Linked DNA regions of Prochlorococcus marinus CUG1416. The protein of the gene in region 1 binds, or shares a complex with, the protein of each later gene. Links are inferred from orthologs where the notes say so. Each region holds a gene or a part of one and is shown on either strand. Other genes may lie near its edges. The genes, in order: mfd and uvrA.

Evidence for each region.
Region 2: the proteins of mfd (region 1) and uvrA are in contact, whole or in part, in a crystal structure (PDB 4DFC), measured with the Escherichia coli proteins. The link is inferred for Prochlorococcus marinus CUG1416 from one-to-one orthologs.

Annotation. Positions count from the first base shown.
Region 1 is NZ_JAAORM010000002.1:638,210-642,602, forward strand. What follows is about bases 28-4,090. They hold mfd (transcription-repair coupling factor), read left to right. Parts: upstream 28-377; coding sequence 378-3,890; downstream 3,891-4,090. Other genes in these bases: HA146_RS04930 (TerC family protein), read right to left, coding at 28-303; HA146_RS04940 (hypothetical protein), read left to right, coding at 3,965-4,090. In the rest of the region: more of HA146_RS04930, read right to left, coding at 1-27; more of HA146_RS04940, read left to right, coding at 4,091-4,126. UniProt on the Escherichia coli protein: Couples transcription and DNA repair by recognizing RNA polymerase (RNAP) stalled at DNA lesions. Mediates ATP-dependent release of RNAP and its truncated transcript from the DNA, and recruitment of nucleotide excision repair machinery to the damaged site.
Region 2 is NZ_JAAORM010000005.1:597,126-600,895, reverse strand. Bases 50-3,489 are described here. They hold uvrA (excinuclease ABC subunit UvrA), read left to right. Parts: upstream 50-385; coding sequence 386-3,289; downstream 3,290-3,489. Other genes in these bases: HA146_RS09495 (AAA family ATPase), read left to right, coding at 50-332. Also shown: more of HA146_RS09495, read left to right, coding at 1-49; HA146_RS09485 (glycosyltransferase), read left to right, coding at 3,491-3,770. UniProt on the Escherichia coli protein: The UvrABC repair system catalyzes the recognition and processing of DNA lesions. UvrA is an ATPase and a DNA-binding protein. A damage recognition complex composed of 2 UvrA and 2 UvrB subunits scans DNA for abnormalities.

The DNA.
Region 1 (4,393 bases):
GAAGAATAAATATATTAAATAAAAACCAGCAAAAACCCTAATAAAAATAAACTTGAGAAGAACATTAGATAAAATGATGAGAATAATTCTAAATAATAAAGATATTGTAATACCAATATTTAAGGCTCTTGACCTTAATTCCGAACTGTCGAGGGATTTAGTAAGAGAAGCTAGTGCGACAGCATTATCAGCCGATAATAATAACTCTAGTGCAATTAATATTGGTAAAAGTGTAAAGATTTCGTACCAACTGTCTACTTGATCTAGTGTGGGTATAAAAGAATTTATTGCGGCTGAATCCATCAAATATTATTCACAATCAGTATAAAATCTAATATAATATGTCGGATATTCGTAATCAAGATTGATAACTATAAATGAGTTTAAATACTTTAGTTAATTATATTTCAAACTCACAAATTACCTCTGAATTAATAAAAAGAATTTCAAAAAATAAAGAATTAAATATTGTTGGTTCAAGTAGATATGCTAAATCAATAGTCTTAGATAGCATTGCAAAAAAAGAAAATAAAAATATATTATTAATTTGTCCTAATATAGAAATTGCCTACAAATGGATTGGTTATTTTGAAAGTTTAAATGATTTAGCAGTTTTATATTATCCGCCAACAGAACATTTACCATACTCGTCAATCAATAAATCCAAAGAGATTGAATTTACTCAGCTTACTGTTTTATCGAAATTAATAAAAAAAGAGAACAAAGAACTTAATATTGTTGTATCAACAGAGAAATCACTACAACCTCATCTAATAAATAAAAAATTATTAATTGAAAACAAGTTAGATCTGCAAAAAGGGGTTCAAATTGAAATTCAAGAATTAGCAAATAAACTTACATTGCTTGGTTATAAAAAAGAAGATGTAACTTCTACAGAAGGATTCTGGAGTAGGAGAGGGGAAATAATAGATATATATCCTGTAAATAATGAGTTCCCTATAAGATTAGAATTTTTTGATAATGTAATTGAGAAAATAAGAGAATATGATCCCAATACACAAAAAACACTGGAAAGTATCAATAATATTGAAATAATACAGGCTGGATTTGATTTACTAATAAAAGATAAGTTAAATAATTTATCTAAGAACTGTATTTTTAATTCAGAAGATATAAATAAAAATAATCTTGATCGTTATTTAGGAATAATTGAAAAAAAGCCTTCAAATATAATAGATTTCATAAAGAAAGAAACAATTCTTGTAATTGATGAATTAGAAGATTGTAATAAATTTGCGAATAACTGGTATCTAGATTCAGAAAGTAATTTTGATAATTGTGCGTATGAATTAAATGAAAACCTCAAAAATAATGATATTACCTTAAAGGCTAAGCCTAATTTGCATTTAAAGTTTGAGGAAATATTAAATTCACTGAGAAATTTTAATTTAATAAAATTGTATGAATTTGAATCTAAAGAGAATATTCATAATAGTTTTTTATTAAACGATAAAAGATTAAATTCATACTCTAAAAATATAGGGAAATTATCTAACGATATAAATAAATATATAAAAAATAAAGAAAAAGTATGGATATTATCGGCACAGCCATTGAGAACTAGGACTTTACTTTTTGAGCACGAATGTAATACAAACTTCTTAAATAATCCTAATGATAATGATGAAGCATTTAAGTCAATTAATAATTCAACTCCTTTAATTATAAAAAATAGGAACAATTATGAAATAGAGGGTTTTTATCTTCCTATATGGAAAGTTGTCCTCGTAACAGATAAAGAATTATTTGCACAACAATCTCTTTTTAATAATGTTTTCATAAGAAGAAAAAAAAGAAGTACCAATTCAAATATTAATTTGAATAAGATTAGTCCAGGGGATTTTATTGTTCATAAAAATCATGGAATAGGAAAATTTTTAAAAATTGAAAAAATCAATATAACTGGAGATTCAAGAGATTATTTAGTCATTCAGTATCAAGACGGGAAGATAAGTGTTGCAGCTGATCAACTCGGTAGTGTTAACAGGTATAGATCTAGCGGAAAAATAAAGCCAAAAATAAATAAATTAGGAGGGACAGAATGGGAAAGAATAAAAGATAAAAATAAGAAACAAATCAAAAAAGTTGCTGTCGATATCTTAAAACTTTATGCAAAGAGAGAAAAAGTAAAGGGGCACGTATACCCAGAAGATGGTCCTTGGCAAGATGAATTAGAGGAATCATTCCCTTATCAACCAACACCAGATCAAATTACTGCTGTAAAAGAAATAAAGTCTGATATGGAAAGCGATAAGCCAATGGACAGGTTAGTTTGTGGAGATGTAGGCTTTGGCAAAACAGAGGTTGCTGTTCGGGCTATTTTTAAGGCTATTACATCAGGCAAGCAAGTAATATTACTAGCACCTACAACAATCCTAGCTCAACAACATTGGAGAACAATAAATAATAGATTTTCACCTTACCCAATAAAAGTTTCATTACTCAATAGATTCAAAACCCTTAATGAGAGAAAGGAAATCTATGCAGGTTTAAAAAATAACAAAATTGATTTAGTAGTAGCCACACATCAAATTCTAGGGAAAGAAATTGAAATAAAAAACTTAGGACTACTTGTTATAGATGAAGAACAAAGATTTGGAGTAAGTCAAAAAGAGAAAATTAAAAAAATAAAAACTAACATAGACGTTTTAACTCTCTCGGCAACTCCAATTCCTAGAACTCTTTATATGAGCTTATCTGGGCTGAGACAAATGAGCTTACTAAATACTCCTCCTCCATCAAGAAGATCAATAAAAACATATTTATCTGAAATTGATATGGATGTAATAAGAACTGCCATTAATCAAGAACTTGATAGGGGTGGTCAAATATTTTATGTTCTTCCAAGGATTTCTGATATTGATCAAGCTGTAAACAAATTAAAAAATATGTTTCACAACTTAAAGTTTATTGTTGCTCATGGACAAATGAACGAAACAGAGCTTGAAAATGCAATGATTGCTTTTAATAACGGAGAAGTTGATCTCATGATATGCACAACGATAATTGAAAGTGGATTAGACATTCCTAAAGTAAATACAATTATAATTGAAGATTCTCACAAATTTGGACTATCACAACTTTATCAACTTAGAGGAAGAGTTGGGAGAAGCGGAGTACAAGCTCATGCTTGGTTATTTTATCCAAATATAAATAAAATTAATGACGCTGCAAAACAAAGATTGAAAGCAATAAAAGACTTTTCGGAACTTGGAAGTGGATACCAACTTGCGATGAAAGATATGGAAATAAGAGGAGTAGGAAGTTTACTGGGAGAAGAACAAAGTGGGAAAGTTAATGCTCTTGGATATGATTTATATATAGAAATGCTCCATGAGGCTATTTCAGAAATCTCTGGGCAAGAAATACCAGAAGTTAGTGACACACAAATTGACCTCCAAATAAATGCATTTATACCTGCAACATGGATATTAAACAGAGAAGAGAAGCTTGAGGCTTACAAATCTGCTACTGAATGTTCAAATAATAATGAATTAACTGAATTAGCTTCAGATTGGATTAATAGATATGGAACCTTACCGAAACCTGTTGAGTCCTTGATTATGATAATGAGACTAAAATTGCTTGCTAAAAAATGTGGTTTTAACAAGATCAAACTCAAAAAGCCAAACATCTTAATAGAGACCAAATTAAAAAATTCTACTTTCAAAATTCTTAAAAATTCTTTACCAAGTAATGTTCAAAATAAATTTAATTTTGATGAAAGGGAACAATGCTCCTTAATAACTATAAGAGGTTTAGGCGTTACTGAAGTTCAAAATCAAATTGATCAATTGATGTATTGCTTTGGTTTATTTCTTGAAGAAATAAATAATTTTGATAAGGACCTACTAATTAAAAAAGAATAAATTATTAAATAATTATTTAAAATCCGCGAAAGAGTTTAATTTCGGTTAGGTTTATAAAAATTTTTTCTTAATTCATGGGTGAATATATAGACGTCGGAATACAAACTTCGATTTTACCCTTAACAATAATTTTCTCATCTATTGCTCTTGGATTCTACGCACTATTCGGATTAGAAACAGAAAATGATGACGATGATTCTGATTCAGGTGGCGGGGGATTAATGCAGCCAATTTGAAATTATTTATAACCGATCTGTGTCGTTTTTCTCTTTCCAATCTTAAATAACCTATAAAAAGAGCCCATTAATAAAATAAAAGTAATAATCGAAGAAATAAAAATGAAAATCACCAAAAATATTTCATAAAGATTTGATATGAGCTCAATAATTAAAATAAAAGACTTATTAAAAGTCAAAGGTAGATTTTGAAAAAGCAAATTCTTGTTAGGTATTAAATAATTTATATAAACTAATAAAAGACCCAAAATAAACATAAAGCCAGAT
Region 2 (3,770 bases), on another replicon or contig:
AATCTAGTATTTCTAAAAAACCAAATACTTTCTTTTTAGATGAAATTGATAATGGTCTAAGTGGTAAATCCTTGTTTTCGTTGGTTGAGCTAATAAAAGAAATATCTAAAGATCAACAGGTTTTATGTATTACACATCAGCCTTTTTTAGCTGCTGGAGGTTTAGCTCATTTTAAAGTGCATAAAAATGTAATTGATGGAATAACTTATACTTCAATATCAAAATTAGCTACAAAAAAACAAAGAAAAAATGAATTAATAGAACTTATTGGTGGAGGGTTTGGCGAAGCAAATGATTACGCTTCTAGTCTTCTTGACAGGGCAGCTGCATAAAATAGGAAAAATTCCACTATAATAACCTTTTTAAATCATAAATAGATTTAAACATGGTTACAAAAATCCATAATAGTTTTGAAGAAGATAATTCAATCAATATTAGGGGAGCTCGTCAGCATAATTTAAAAAATATTGACCTTTCTCTCCCAAGGAATAAATTTATAGTTTTTACTGGTGTGAGTGGAAGTGGTAAAAGTTCTTTAGCTTTTGATACCATTTTTGCTGAAGGTCAAAGAAGATATGTTGAAAGTCTTTCAGCATATGCAAGGCAATTTTTAGGTCAAGTAGATAAACCAGATGTCGACAATATTGAGGGCTTATCCCCTGCTATTTCAATTGATCAAAAATCTACAAGTCATAACCCTCGGTCAACAGTTGGAACAGTAACTGAGATACAAGATTATCTAAGATTGTTGTTTGGACGTGCTGGCGAGCCTCATTGTCATCACTGTGGGATTCCAATTGCGCCTCAAACCATTGATGAAATGGTTGATCAAATTCTTCTATTGCCAGAAGGTACAAGGTACCAATTGTTAGCTCCTGTTGTACGGGGGAAGAAAGGAACACACACAAAATTAATAAGTGGACTAGCTGCTGAGGGCTTTGCTAGGGTAAGAATTAACGGGGAGGTAAGAGAACTTGCAGATAGTATTGAATTAGATAAGAATCAAATTCATAGTATTGAGGTAGTAGTTGATAGATTAATAGCAAGAGATGGAATACAAGAAAGATTGAATGATTCTCTACAAACTTGTCTCAAAAGAGGCGACGGTTTAGCCATAGTAGAAGTTGTTCCGAAAAAAGGAGAAAACTTACCTCCTAATTTAGATAGAGAAAAATTATACTCAGAAAATTATGCTTGTCCTGTACATGGTTCTATTGTAGAGGAACTTTCTCCTAGATTATTTTCCTTTAACAGCCCATATGGTGCCTGTCCAGATTGTCATGGGATTGGTTATTTAAAAAAATTTACTGCTGATAGAGTAATACCAGACAAAACATTACCTGTTTATGCTGCAATAGCTCCTTGGAGTGAAAAAGATAATACTTATTATTTTTCATTACTATTTTCAGTTGGACAAGCGTATGGTTTTGAATTAAAAACTCCTTGGAAAGATTTAAGTGATTTGCAAAAAAAAGTTTTACTTTTAGGATCAGATAAACCAATATTAATTCAAGCTGATAGTCGTTTTAAAACTTCTAGTGGTTTTGAAAGGCCTTTTGAAGGGATTCTACCAATATTAGAAAGGCAATTGAATGAAGCTAATGGAGAATCAGTTAAGCAAAAGTTAGAAAAGTATTTAGAATTAGTACCTTGTAATACATGTTCTGGAAAAAGATTAAGACCTGAGGCGTTGGCCGTTAAACTTGGTCCATATAATATAACTGATTTAACTTCTATAAGCGTTTCTGAAACTTTAACTCATATTGAGCGAATCATGGGTTTAGGAAAGACTAATAAGGAAAATATATCTTTATCAGAAAAACAAAAGCAGATAGGTGAATTGGTTTTAAAAGAAATTCGTTTACGTTTGAAGTTTTTAATTAATGTCGGTTTAGATTATTTAACTTTAGATAGACCTGCCATGACTTTGTCTGGTGGAGAAGCTCAACGTATTAGATTAGCAACGCAAATAGGAGCAGGGCTTACTGGTGTTTTATATGTATTAGATGAACCAAGTATTGGTTTACACCAGAGAGACAATGACAGATTATTAGAAACATTAAAAAGCTTAAGAGATTTAGGAAATACTTTAGTTGTTGTTGAACATGACGAAGATACTATGAAATCCGCAGATTATATAGTAGATATTGGCCCAGGGGCAGGTATTTATGGTGGGGAAATTATTGCTAAAGGATCATATGAAGATGTCTTAAAATCAGATAGGTCATTAACGGGGGCTTATCTCAGTGGTAGGAAGTCGATTCCTACTCCAAAAGAACGTAGATCATCTGTTAAAAAAAGTTTAATTTTAAACAATTGCTCTAAAAATAATTTAAAGAATATATCTGTAGAATTTCCCTTAGGAAGGTTAGTTTCTGTAACGGGTGTAAGTGGGAGTGGGAAAAGTACTTTGATAAATGAATTACTTCACCCTGCCTTGTGTCATTCTCTAGGATTAAAAGTCCCTTTTCCTCAAGGGGTAAAAGAGTTAAAGGGTATAAAGGCAATTGACAAAGTTATTGTTATTGATCAATCGCCCATAGGGAGAACACCAAGATCAAACCCTGCCACTTATACAGGTGCTTTTGATCCTATAAGGCAGTTATTTACTGCCACAGTAGAAGCAAAAGCAAGGGGCTATCAGGCTGGCCAATTTAGTTTTAATGTAAAAGGAGGAAGATGCGAAGCTTGTAAAGGCCAGGGAGTTAATGTTATTGAAATGAATTTTTTACCTGATGTTTATGTTCAATGTGAAGTATGCAAAGGAGCTCGTTTTAATAGGGAAACTCTTCAAGTTAAATATAAAGGTTTTAATATATCTGATGTTTTAGAGATGACTGTTGAAAAAGCTGCAGAAACTTTTTCAGCGATACCTCAAGCTGCTGATAGATTATCTACATTGGTAGATGTCGGATTAGGATATGTCAAATTAGGCCAACCAGCTCCTACATTATCTGGCGGGGAGGCTCAAAGAGTTAAGTTAGCTACAGAATTATCTAAAAGAGCTACTGGAAAAACTCTATATTTGATTGATGAACCAACTACAGGTTTAAGTTTTTATGATGTTCACAAATTAATGGATGTCATACAACGTTTGGTAGATAAAGGTAATTCTGTAATTGTTATCGAACATAATTTAGATGTAATTAGATGTTCTGATTGGATTATTGATTTAGGACCTGATGGAGGTAATAAAGGCGGCGAAGTTATTACAGAAGGTATTCCTGAGGATGTAGCTAAACATCCCACTAGCCATACAGCAAAATATCTTAAAAAGGTTCTTAAATAAAAAATCTTTGTTGTATTTCTTTTTATTTTTAAGTATCTGATTAAAACGAAAGTCTTCTGTAAAGTTGTATAAACTTAGTAGATATCTGTCTTTTTGAAAACTTTTGAATTAAAAAATTTTTAAATCATAATGCTTTCTTAAGATTTCCTTTGGGAATCCATCTTATTTGTATTACAGGCTATTGATCTGAGGATTTGCTGAATGAGGTTGAAATTTTTACATTTACATTTACATGGTCTCATACGGTCTAAAAATCTTGAATTAGGTAGAGATGCAGATACTGGAGGGCAAACACAATACGTTTTAGAGTTAGTAAAAAGTTTGGCTAATACTTCTGATGTTGATCAAGTAGATTTAGTGACTCGTTTAATAAATGACTCTAAAGTAGATAATGACTATTCACAAGCAGAAGAATTTGTAGAACCAGGAGTTAGAATTTTAAGATTTAAATTTGGACCTAATAAATATCTAAGAAAGGAAT